Regions from separate parts of the Gracilimonas sp. genome, predicted to be linked through region 1. Evidence: riboswitches for the same ligand, from Rfam matches in the RefSeq annotation. Region 1 holds a riboswitch; the other holds the start of a gene.

Region 1 (6,441 bases):
CTGAATAGTCCACTCGATTCCAACCTGTATCACCTCTTCCCTGTTCTTGCATTCTTCAACCGCTTTAGAAAGCTCCATGGGTAAGTCTACATGAAAAAGCTGAGGCAAAATAGTTAGCTGTTTTTGGGATGTAATGGGTTTCAATCCGGGAATAATAGGCAGTGTAATCCCGGCTTCCCGGCATTTCTTTACAAAATCAAAATAGCACTGATTGTCAAAGAACATCTGAGTAACAATATAGTCGCCACCGATATCCTGTTTCAGCTTCAGATATTTTAAATCCGTTTGCATATTGGGAGCCGCAAAATGTTTTTCCGGGTAACCGGCCACACCGATGCAGAAATCGGATGGCTTGGCATTTTCAAGTTCTTCATCCAGATAAATACCATTATTCAAATCCACAACCTGCTCGATAAGCTCTGATGCATAGGCATGACCGTCGGGCTCTGGAACAAACTCACGCTCTGGTTTCCGTGTATCTCCCTGAATGAGTAGTACATTGTCGATGCCTAGAAAATTCAGGTCAATTAAAGCATTCTCGGTATCTTCTTTGGTGAATCCACCACAAATGATGTGTGGTACAGCATCTACCTTATAATGATTTTGAATGGCCGCACAGATGCCCACCGTACCTGGACGTTTACGTACCGTTTTGCGCTCCAGAAGACCGTTTTCACGCTTCTTGTACACAAACTCTTCCCGATGGTAGGTTACATCCACAAATGGGGGATTAAACTCCATCAATGGATCCATATGATCAAATAAAGACCGGATATTCTGACCTTTAAGTGGCGGTAAAACTTCAAATGAGAATAGTGTATCACCATTCGCTTTTTCAATATGTTCAGTTACTTTCATTCCTTAGCTGGCTCGTAGTCTAAAATTGGAGAAAGCCATTTTTCGACTTCCTTTTTCGTAGATGATTTTCTTTGTGCGTAATCAATAACCTGATCTTCCCCGAGATTCCCTACCCTGAAATACCTTGATTGAGGATGAGAGAAATAAATTCCACTCACTGAGGAAGCAGGATACATGGCAAATGATTCAGTGAGCTTGATCTCAGCATTGTTCTCAACTTCAAGCAAATCAAATAAAATGCGTTTTTCAGTATGATCAGGGCAGGCTGGATAACCAGGTGCAGGCCGGATTCCGGAATACGCCTCGGCAATCAATTCCTCATTACTGAAGTTCTCTTCGTCCGAATAGCCCCAGAACTCCTTTCTAACCCTTTCATGCATCCGTTCAGCAAAAGCCTCTGCAAGCCGATCGGCCACGGCTTTCACCAAAATAATATTATAGTCGTCATTTACTTTCTTGTATTCATCAATGATCGCTTCAATGCCCAATCCAGCAGTAACAGCAAAAAATCCTATGTAATCTGTAATTCCGGTTTCCTGTGGTGCGATATAATCTGACAAACACGAATTAGGCTGACCTGACCTCTTCTTGGTCTGCTGCCTTAAAAAGTGAAATCCGGTAAGTTCTTTGGATTGATTATCACCTTCATAAATCTTTATATCATCTCCGTAACTATTTGCAGAATAAAAGCCTATGGCAGCCTTTGCTTTCAGTAAATTTTGCTCAACAATACGATCAATAAGCTCCTGAGCATCATCAAATAAAGACTGAGCCTGCTCTCCCACTTCCTCATCTTCCAAAATATCCGGATACTTTCCGGTCAGCATCCAGGTTCTGAAAAAAGGCGACCAGTCGATGTAATTTCTAAGTTCCGAAATCGGATAATCTTCAAAAGTCTTTGTTCCTAAAAATGATGGTTTGGGTGGCTTATACCCTTCCCAATCTATTTCTGTTTTATTGGCTTTCGCTTCTTCATAACTCAAAAGCTCTTTTTGATTTTGCCGGCTTTCGTGCTGTTTGCGAAGCTCTTCGTACTCTTTCTTCACTTCCAGCCGAACACCATCTTTTCGCTGTTTACTAATCACATCACCGGCTATGGAAACAGCCCGTGATGCGTCCAGCACATGAATAATGGAGCCATCGTACTCCGGATCAATTTTGACAGCTGTGTGAAGGCGTGAGGTCGTTGCTCCACCAATCAGCAGAGGCAGTTCCATCTTTCTCTTCTTCATTTCACGCGCAACGTGAATCATTTCATCGAGGGATGGTGTGATCAACCCGCTTAGACCAATAGCATCTACGTTATGCTTTTCAGCTTCATCAAGAATTTTATCGGCTGGCACCATTACCCCAAGATCAACCACATTGTAATTATTACAGGCTAATACCACGCTCACAATGTTTTTTCCAATATCATGTACATCCCCTTTTACCGTAGCGAGTAAAACTTTGGGCTGCTCACTGGTATCTTTGTTTTTCGCTTTTTCTTCTTCCAGGTATGGAGTAAGATAAGCCACGGCTTGTTTCATTACCCGGGCACTTTTAACCACCTGGGGCAGAAACATCTTCCCGGCTCCAAATAGATCGCCCACTATATTCATCCCGTCCATGAGCGGACCTTCAATAACTTCCAGCGGACTTCCATATTTTTGCCGGGCCTCTTCCGCATCCTCTTCTACATGATCATTAATTCCTTTTACCAATGAATGGCTTAGCCGCTCCTCCACTGGTTTTTTACGCCACTCGTCGTCAGTCTTCTTTTTGGTTGTTGAAGATTCGCCTTTGTACTCTTCAGCTATTTCCAGCAATCGTTCTGTAGCATCATCCCTTCGATCAAAAAGTACATCCTCTACTCTTTCCAACAGATCTTCGGGAATATCATCATACACTTCCAATTGAGTTGGGTTGACGATTCCCATATCCATTCCGTGCTGAATACCGTGATATAGAAAAGCGGAGTGAATGGCCTCACGAACGCGATTATTCCCCCTGAAAGAGAAAGAAACGTTACTTACACCACCAATCACATGAGCTCCGGGAAGGTTCTCACGTATCCATTTAGCGGCATGAAAAAAATCAAGTGCGTTGCGACGATGCTCATCCATCCCGGTTGCTACCGGAAAGATATTAGGATCTAAAATTATGTCAGATGAGTCAAAGCCCACTTCTTTGGTGAGTAGTTTGTAGGCACGATCACAAATCTCCTTTCGCCTTGGCAGTGTATCAGCCTGACCTTCTTCATCAAAAGCCATGCATATAACTGCTGCTCCAAACCGACGAATAGTTTTAGCACGTCGCAGAAACTCCTCCTCGCCATCCTTGAGGCTGATGGAATTCACGACTCCTTTTCCCTGAATACATTTGAGTCCCGCCAGGATCACTTCCCACTTTGAGGAATCAACCATAATGGGAATTTTTGCGATATCAGGATCGGAGGCGATGAGATTGAGGAAGTTAGTCATTTCCTTAGCACTATCCAGCATTCCTTCGTCCATGTTGACGTCCAGAATCTGCGCCCCGCCCTGCACCTGATCCAGCGCTACTTTCAGTGCATTATCATATTCTTTATTCTTTATGTAATTCAGGAAAGTTCTTGAACCCGTTACATTTGTACGCTCTCCTACGTTTACAAAATTTGAATCCTTTGTAATAACAAGAGGCTCAAGCCCACTTAACTGTAGAGGTAGTGATTGCATATTTAATCGCAGAACGCGCAGAGTTGCGCAAAGGTTAAAGGGTTAACTGTAAGGCTGTTTTCGAGTGATTGATTCATTCTCTGTTCAATTTTACCAAAGATCTTCATATTCAATTCACGACTCCGCGAGCTTTGCGTCTTTGCGTTTAAGAATTCGAGGTTCATAATTCCGGGACAATTCGGCCATTTTTGAAATATGCGCGGGAGTAGTCCCGCAACACCCACCGAGAATATTCACCAGATTATCTTCAAGATATTTTTCCACTTCTTTACCCATAAGCTCTGGTCCCTGATCATATTCCCCAAACTCATTTGGTAGTCCGGCATTGGGATAAGCACTAACATAGAAATCAGACTTATCTGCCAGATTTTGGAGGTATGGCTGTAACTGCTTCGCTCCCAGCGCACAATTGAAACCTACACTTAGGATGGGTGCATGAGATACGGAAATTAAAAAAGCCTCCACGGTTTGACCTGAAAGCGTTCTTCCGGAGGCATCGGTAATCGTACCTGAAACCATGATGGGTAGTTCCTCACCGCGCTCATCAAAAAGCTCCTGTATGGCAAAAAGAGCGGCTTTAGCGTTCAGTGTATCGAAAATGGTTTCTACAAGCAGTAAATCCGCTCCGCCATCCATCAATCCTTTAGCTTGTTCTTTATAAGCTTCTGCCAGTTCATCGAAGGTAACAGCCCGATAGCCCGGATCGGTAACTTCTGGCGATATAGAAGCTGTCTTGTTTGTTGGCCCCATCGAACCTGCTACAAATCGTGGCTTATCCGGGTTTTGTTTGGTGAACTTGTCGGTAGCTTTTTTGGCAATCTCGGCTGACTTCAGATTCAACTCATAAACAACATGCTCCAGGTTATAATCGGCCTGGGCGATACGGGTTCCGCTGAAGGTATTGGTTTCCACGATATCAGCTCCGGCTTCGAGGTATTCTTCATGTATAGCCTGAATGATATCGGGCCGGGTCAGACTTAGTAAATCATTATTCCCTTTAAGATCATCAGTATGATCTTTGAACTGCTCACCCCTGAAATCAGCTTCTTCTAGCTTATAACGCTGAATCATGGTGCCCATGGCGCCATCAAGAATCAGAATTCGATCTTGTAATGCTTGTTTTATATTCACTCTTTCGATGTTGGATTAGCTTAAGCAGAAAGAGCGGAGAGTGATTAGCTCGCTTATCTTCCTCAGCATACGTATAGCTGAGTGGGATTTGGCACCTGCCCCTTTTCAGAAGTGGTTGCCAAGACGTCATCGGGCCCATCCCTCGGTCTTTCTTTATAAGCATTCAATAAATTCGAGTTGAATATAATAGTCTTTGGGGCGCAGAACAAGCCTCGAAATAGCCCATAATGAATATCCATTATCCATATACTCAACTTGGATATTCAATATTCCGTTTTGGAAATCAGACAATTTGAAGATCCTTCGAGTGTATTCGGAGGATGAAAATTACGAAACCTACAACTCCGTCCTTATCCCAAAATGTACCTTCCCATTACCTATGGATTCTTCTGGTGAAATCGCATAGGTAAATTTCAATCGGCCGATTTGAGTTTGGTAGCTGAGGCCAAATCCTGTGGAGAATAAATAATCTGTGATTCGAAAATCGTTGCTCATCTCGGTTAACAATTTCGGCCGTTGATAACCTCCCACTGCACCAAAACCAAACAAGTAAGACTGCCGGTTGAGTAAGAATCGGTATTCCACATCTCCCCAAAGCATCGTTCCCGCACGGAACTGTTGTTCGGCATAGCCCCGAAAGGAATTGGCTCCCCCGAATCGGGTTAAGTCGTTGGTAGTTATTTTCTCTGATTCCAGCAAAAACCCATGTAAAGAGGTAGCAATCACGCTTTTCTCAAAAATGGGGATGTAATTCCGGACAGTTAATTCGAGTATGTTCTGAGTGAAGGAGCTGCTGGAATCTTCTGACAGATCTTTATTTGCGATACCAAGCATTAACCGAACAGAACTTCCCGAAGTGGGCACATCGTAACGATCGAGATTGGTGTATTCAAAACCGAGTCGGGCCGTTCGCTTTTGTCCGTCTGGTTCTATGACCACAGGCAAATTATTTCCGGAAGTCGTACTCTGGAATCCCACTCCACCCATTAGTTTAAATCCCGCCCCCATCAGATAATATCCATCCAGTTCAAAATCCCGGGATTGATAGGTGGTATCGTTTTGGTACAGCTGGAATCCCGCTGAAACTCCCACTGGAATATTCCCGATCCAATCCTGTGAAGCTCCCAGGTTGAGCTGACTCGTTTCCGGCCGTAAGCGCTGGTAGCGGAAATCAAAGCCATTGCCCTGGGTAAGCACATTCCACAGCGAAAGTTCTGCATCACCTACAATTTGCCCGTTCCCGGCAGCATCCGGCACATATCCGATTAATCCATCAAACTGATTCAATGAGCGCTCTTCCATCTGAAAAATAATGACAGGCTCTCCATTTCGAAGATAGATTTGAGCCGGTTCAACAGCATTAAATAATCCGCTTGAGTTAAGGTTTGAACGCAAATATCTGAGATAATCAGGTGTAATAACTCTGGAAGAATTGTATCTGGAGATTTTTCTCAGATAATCCTGTGAGTTAACTTTCGCACCAGAAAAGTAGATTTCAGACTGTTCAATTCTAGCACCTGTTTCAATTACTACCTCAGCCTCAACTGTACAGCTAACAGAATCCGGCTTTAGCGAAATAATGGAAGCTTCTGCAAAAGGAAAGCCCTGATCCTGCAGCTGATAAATGAGTTCTGCAATCTCTGTTCTTAGAGCCTGATTTGAAAATGGAATTTCGGATTGATTAACAACCGAAGAATCCAGCTCACCCGCATATGTGACTTGTATTTCATTCAATTCAAATTCACAGTTTCGGTTG
Region 2 (6,441 bases), on a different contig from region 1:
AGCAGACTCCGCTGATGCGGCAGTATTTTCAGATTAAAGATGAACACCCTGGAACTATTCTACTGTTCCGGGTTGGAGATTTTTATGAGACTTTTGCCGATGATGCCCAGCTGGTAAGCAAAGAATTGGGTATTACCCTCACCAAAAGAAATAATGGGGGTGACCAAACTCCGCTGGCCGGATTTCCCTATCATGCATTAGATAATTATTTACCCAAGCTAGTCAAAAAAGGCTATAAAGTAGCTGTTTGTGATCAGACTGAGGATCCGGAAGAAGCCAAAAAGGCTGGACGCAAAATTGTGGAGCGTGAGGTTACCGAGATTACTACCCCCGGCGTTACTATGTCGGAAAAGCTGCTGGATCATAAACGTAACAACTACATCGCTTCCCTTCATTGGGATGGATCGACGGTTGGAGTTGCCTTCTCAGATATTTCAACCGGTGAATTTGCCCTCAGTCATGTAGATGAGAAAAACCTGGACAGTTTACTTGCTGCCATACAGCCTTCAGAAATTCTGGTTCAGCAAAAAAGGAAGAATAAGCTGGATGAAAAGCTGACGCACCATAACATCAGCTACATTGAAGATTGGGTATATGATGGAGATTATGGGTATAACCTGCTCACTGACCATTTTGAAACACATTCTCTGAAGGGTTTCGGTGTTGAAAACCTGAAAGTAGCACATGTTGCCGCCGGTTCGCTGATGCACTACATGCAGGAAACGCAGAAAGCTTATTTACGCCACCTGCGCCGGCTATACGCTTATGAAAGCAGTGAATTCATGAGCCTGGACGCTGCCACCAAACGAAATCTCGAGCTTACCGCCAGTATTCAGGAAGGCGGAACGGATGGAACCTTGATTTCCATACTGGATGACACCTGCACAGCTATGGGCGGCCGGTTGCTCCGCCGTTGGATTATGCGTCCGTTGAAAAGACTAAAGCCCGTTCAGCAGCGACTGGATGCCGTCGAGAAACTCTACAAAAATACTGACATCCGGCAAACACTTCGGGAGGAGCTGGAGCAAGTTGGTGATATGGAACGCCTCATCTCTCGGATTGCAATGGGCCGAACCAATGCCCGCGATGTAGTTCAACTGAAACTTTCGCTGGCTCAAATTCCGCGATTGAAATCTCAATTTTCAGGAATTGAAGATCCACTGCTTGAAAATATTTCGAGCCGCCTGAAATTATTGATTGAAGTTCAGGAACGAATTAATACAGCTCTTAAAGACGATCCTCCGGCCAGCGTGCGCGACGGCGGCATGATCGAAGATGCTTTTAATGATGAACTGGATGAGCTCAGAGATATCGCCAAAAACGGGAAAAAATATATCGCCAAGATTAAAGATGATCTGGCAAAAGAGCATAACATTCCTTCCCTCAAGATTGGTTACAACAAAGTGTTTGGTTACTACATCGAAGTAACTAATACCCATAAAGACAAAGTGCCGGAAAGTTTCATCCGTAAGCAGACGCTGGTGAATTCCGAGCGTTACATTACCCCGGAGCTGAAAGAGGTCGAAGAAAAAGTACTATCGGCTGAAGAGCGAAGTAAAACGCTGGAATATGAGCTTTTTGAAGAACTGAGGCTGTATGTTGCCGAGTTTGCCGATGACGTTCAGCAGGTTTCTCACGCCATTGCCGAGCTGGATTGCCTTCAGGGTTTTGCCGAAATCGCCTTCCGGAATAATTATGCCAAACCGGAAGTGGGTGATCATGAAGAAATTGATATCAAGAAAGGTCGTCATCCCGTGGTGGAAAAATCGCTGCCTATGGGTGAGCCATTTATTCCGAATGATATTAAGCTGGATAATGACGAGCAGCAAATCCTGATCATAACCGGACCGAATATGGCGGGTAAAAGTATCATTCTTCGCCAAACCGGCCTGATTGTTTTGCTTGCCCAAGTCGGGAGTTTTGTGCCCGCTAAAGAAGCTAAAATTGGCTTGGTTGATAAGATCTTTACCCGCGTTGGGGCTTCCGATAACCTGGCCGCCGGAGAAAGTACCTTCCTGGTTGAAATGAATGAAGCCGCCAATATTCTGAATAATGCTACCCCACGATCTTTGATTTTGCTGGATGAAGTTGGTCGTGGCACTTCCACTTTTGATGGTTTGAGTATCGCCTGGTCGCTGGCTGAGTATCTTCATAACCACGCACCTGTTGCTGCGAAAACGCTCTTTGCTACTCATTATCATGAGCTGAATGAGCTGGAGCAAATGTATGAGCGTACCAAAAACTACAACGTGCAGGTAAAGGAACATGATGGAAAAGTGGTATTTCTGCGAAAACTCATTCCGGGCGGAGCCGATCACAGTTATGGAATTCAAGTCGCAGATATGGCTGGGCTTCCGCAAGTTGTGATTGAGCGAGCTAAGGAAATTCTCAAAAATCTCGAAAGTCACAGTCTCGACATCACCAATAAAAACGGGACTATTGAGAAAGAGGCTTCATCCAAAAAAGAAGCCGCTAAAAATCTTTCAGAAAAAGTAGATAAACAACCTGAAACCTCTCAGATGACGATGTTTCAAACGCATGTAGATCCAAGAATTGAAACGGTATTGAATAAGCTCGAAGCCACCGATCCAAACCGTATGACCCCGATCGAAGCGCTGATGCTGATTACAGAACTCAAAAGACTGGTTGATTAGAAGAAGAATTAAACCGTCATTGCGAGGAGACTGAATTGTAAACCAGGCATAAGTTGTTTAACGACGAAGCAATCTCCCGATTGTAACATCCCAAATAGTTCAGGGAGATCGCAGCGTCGAAAAGATTTTAAAATAGAATTTCAACTTTGATGCTCCTCGCGATGACAACCATAAGTATATGACAGAAGAAACCAAACCCCACAAATCCGGATATGTAGCCATCATTGGTAAGCCGAATGCAGGAAAGTCTACCTTGATGAATAACATTCTGGGTGCCAAGATTTCTATTACCACACATAAGGCTCAGACCACCAGACACCAGATTGTGGGAATTTTTTCAGATGAGAACTCCCAGATTGTTTTTCTTGATACACCGGGAGTCATTAGCCCAAAGTATGAGCTCCAAAAAGCCATGATGAAAACGGTGGAGCGAGCCCGTTCAGATGCCGATCTTATTTTGTTCATTCATGATCCTATGGATACTCATCCCCCTGATGATGTCGTGAATCTCATCAAGTCCATTAACAAGCCGATTTATTTGGTAGTAAATAAAATGGACGTAGCGAATCAGGATAAGGCTGAAAAATCTGTTGCTGAGTTGGAATCGAAAATGAAAATCCGATCTGTTCATTATACCTCAGCTACCATGGGAACCGGAGTGACTGAACTGATGGAAGAAATTAAAAAAGGATTATTGCCCGGACCTCCCTTCTACCCCAAAGAAGACCTGAGTGAACACCCTGTTCGTTTCTTTGTTTCTGAGCTCATTCGCGAGCAAATATTCCTGCAATTTCACCAGGAAATTCCGTATTCCTGCACAGTAGAAGTTGTTTCTTATGATGCGGAAGTCGACCTCGATCGTATCCATGCCGACATCATTGTTAACCAAAAATCACAAAAAGGCATGCTGATTGGGAAAGGTGGTTCTGCTATTAAGGAACTGGGAATTGAAGCCCGAAAGTCGATTGAAGAGTTTATTGGTAAGCAGGTGTATTTAGAGCTTCATGTGAAGGTCCGCGAAAAGTGGAGAGAGAAAGAAGGCTGGGTTCGAAACCTGGGATATTGATATGGAACACGGACGACGCGGATTGGCGTATTTTCATTAAATTGGCGTATTTTCATTAAATGGTTATCCTGATAAATTCTTATGCATTTCACACTCTCCTTAGCCCTTATTTAAGATTTAATTATCTAAAAAAATCGCTTTAAAGATTTTAGTTTATTTGAGATTGAAAAGATTTTTAAAGCTGCGTTAAGTTCAAAAAAGAATAACCATTTAAAATCTGTGCCAACCCGTAATATCAGTGTCATCCCTGTTCCATCAAAAAATAATTTGCGCCTTCCGTTATCTACCCTTAACATTAGGGCAATGAAATTAACTCAACAAAATATTATCAGCTCTTGTCCAATGATGTGTTGCATGTGTATGTGCATGACGCAGACATAAGGGCGATGATATAAAGAAAAGATTTTAGATAAGCCCTTTTGAATGCAACTCAGAAGGGCTTTTTTGTTGGATTAAGTTTCGTTCGTTCTTTTACAATAGTTGCATTCTCATTACGAAAGGTGGAGGGATCAGGTCCTTTGAAGCCTTGGCAACCGCGTCGCACATAATTTTGTTATGTGGGATGAAAGGTGCTACATCCTGTCTCCGGTCTGTAAAGATCCGGGGAAAAGATGAGTTCGAACAGATATTGGTTTTGATATTAAAAGCCTCTTTCGGATTCATCTCTGAAAGAGGCTTTTTTTGTTTTAATGAATTTTGATCCGCTTAGGGCTGTCATTGCGAGGAGCCCAAACGTTGAATTCAGACTTCGGAAATACAACGACGAAGCAATCTCCCTGAAAAGAGATTCCAAATAGTTCAGGGAGATCGCATCGTCGGAAAGAAAAGAAGCCATAATAAAACAAAGATACTCCTCGCGATGACAAATTGATTTAGATTTTTTGAATTAGATAACATGCGAAAAACATATAACGACTGGTATTTAAAAAAGATGAGGGCCGATAAAGAGCTCTCAAAAGAAACCGACGAGGTGGAAGAACTTCTGGATGAAGTCAAAACTATTGCCATGGTCGGAATTTCCAGAAACCGGCATCGCGATAGCCAGTATGTGGCCCGCTATCTAAAAGAAGCAGGATATCAAATTGTCCCTGTAAATCCCGGAGCCGATGAGATTCTGGGTGAAAAAAGCTATCCCGATTTGGCAAGTATCCCTTTCCCGGTAGATGTAGTTGATGTATTTCGCCGACCGGAGGATATCCCGGAAGTAGTTGATGAAGCACTTAAGATCAATCCAAAAGTAATCTGGCTACAACTGGGAACGGGCGATCATCCTGAAATACGCAAGAAAGTAGAAGAAAAAGGGATTCAATACGTCCAAAAACGATGTATCAAGGTCGATCATCAGTTTTTGATCCGACCTAAAAAAGAAACCAACTAATGGACTCTGTAACAAACATATCGTCATCACGAGGAGCTATGATTTTGAATTCCAGCTTTCTGTTTAACTACAAAGCAATCTCTCTGAATAAGTTTAGGATTTCGTTTCCAGGAGATTGCCACGAGATTTACTCCCGCTGGTCGTTGAATCTCTCTCAATGACGGACTTATATAAATTTCTAAAACAATAAACTCAACAACACTCACTCGAAAAACCAACTAACCATGAGTAACGAAAAAGAACAACGCGACTATAAGTTTGAAACCCTGCAACTTCACGCAGGACAGGAACCTGATCCGGCAACCGGATCAAGAGCTGTGCCTATTTATCAAACTACTTCTTTTAACTTTGATGACACAGAGCACGCAGCTAACCTTTTTGCCCTTCGTGAATTCGGCAATATTTATACCCGGATCATGAACCCAACCAATGATGTTTTCGAAAACAGGCTGGCTGCTCTTGAGGGCGGAACAGCTGCATTGGCTACAGCTTCCGGGCAGGCCGCACAGTTTTTGGCAATTACAAACCTTGCCCAAGCTGGCGATAATATCGTAGCTACTCAGAATCTCTACGGCGGAACGTACAATCAATTCAAAGTATCACTCCCCCGCTTAGGTATCGATGTACATTTTGCTGAAGAAGACACTGTAGAAGCTTTTGCTAAGCACATCGATGAAAATACCAAAGCCATTTATGTGGAATCCATCGGTAACCCACGTGGAAACGTGGCTGATTTTGAAGGATTGTCTGCCCTGGCCAAGGAAAACAATATCCCACTTGTAGTAGACAACACCTTTGGCGCTGGCGGAGCTCTCGTTCAACCGCTGAAGCACGGAGCCAATGTAGTAACGGCTTCTGCCACCAAGTGGATTGGCGGACATGGAACATCCATCGGAGGTGTAATTGTAGACGGGGGTAACTTCAATTGGGGCAATGGAAAATTTCCTGGCTTCAGTGAACCATCTCCTTCCTACCATGGTCTAAATTTCTGGGAAGTATTCGGCGAAGACGGTCCTTTTGGCAACATTGCTTTTGCCATCCGTGCACGGGTTGAAGGGCTTCGTGATTTTGGTCCGGCTCAATCCCCATTCAACAGCTTCCTGTTACTTCAGGGATTAGAAACTCTATCCCTGCGAGTTGAACGCCACAATGAAAATGCTATAAAACTGGCTAACTGGCTGAAAGATCACGAGGCAGTTGACTGGATTAATTTTACCGGCTTGCCTGAGCATGATTATCACGAGCGTGCGAAGAAATATCTTAAAGAAGGCCATTTCGGTTCTGTATTTACCTTTGGCGTGAAAGGCGGATATGATGCAGCGCGTGATTTCATTGAAAACGTA

Evidence for each region. Region 1 has a riboswitch for S-adenosylmethionine ahead of RIB15_RS13270 (homocysteine S-methyltransferase family protein). Riboswitches for the same ligand answer to the same signal wherever they lie in the genome.
Region 2: linked by a shared signal. The riboswitch ahead of RIB15_RS03030 (CoA-binding protein) and the one ahead of RIB15_RS13270 (homocysteine S-methyltransferase family protein) in region 1 are both predicted to bind S-adenosylmethionine.

The regions. Positions count from the first base shown of each region.
Region 1 is NZ_JAVJQO010000008.1:437,031-443,471, forward strand. Features, by position in the region: gene RIB15_RS13260 (methylenetetrahydrofolate reductase) at 1-858, opposite strand, end outside; gene metH (methionine synthase) at 855-3,554, opposite strand; gene RIB15_RS13270 (homocysteine S-methyltransferase family protein) at 3,669-4,685, opposite strand; SAM riboswitch class I at 4,736-4,847, opposite strand; gene RIB15_RS13275 (BamA/TamA family outer membrane protein) at 5,022-6,441, opposite strand, start outside.
Region 2 is NZ_JAVJQO010000003.1:121,671-128,111, forward strand. Features, by position in the region: gene mutS (DNA mismatch repair protein MutS) at 1-2,654, shown strand, start outside; gene era (GTPase Era) at 2,833-3,720, shown strand; SAM riboswitch class I at 4,206-4,338, shown strand; gene RIB15_RS03030 (CoA-binding protein) at 4,616-5,098, shown strand; gene RIB15_RS03035 (O-acetylhomoserine aminocarboxypropyltransferase/cysteine synthase family protein) at 5,323-6,441, shown strand, end outside.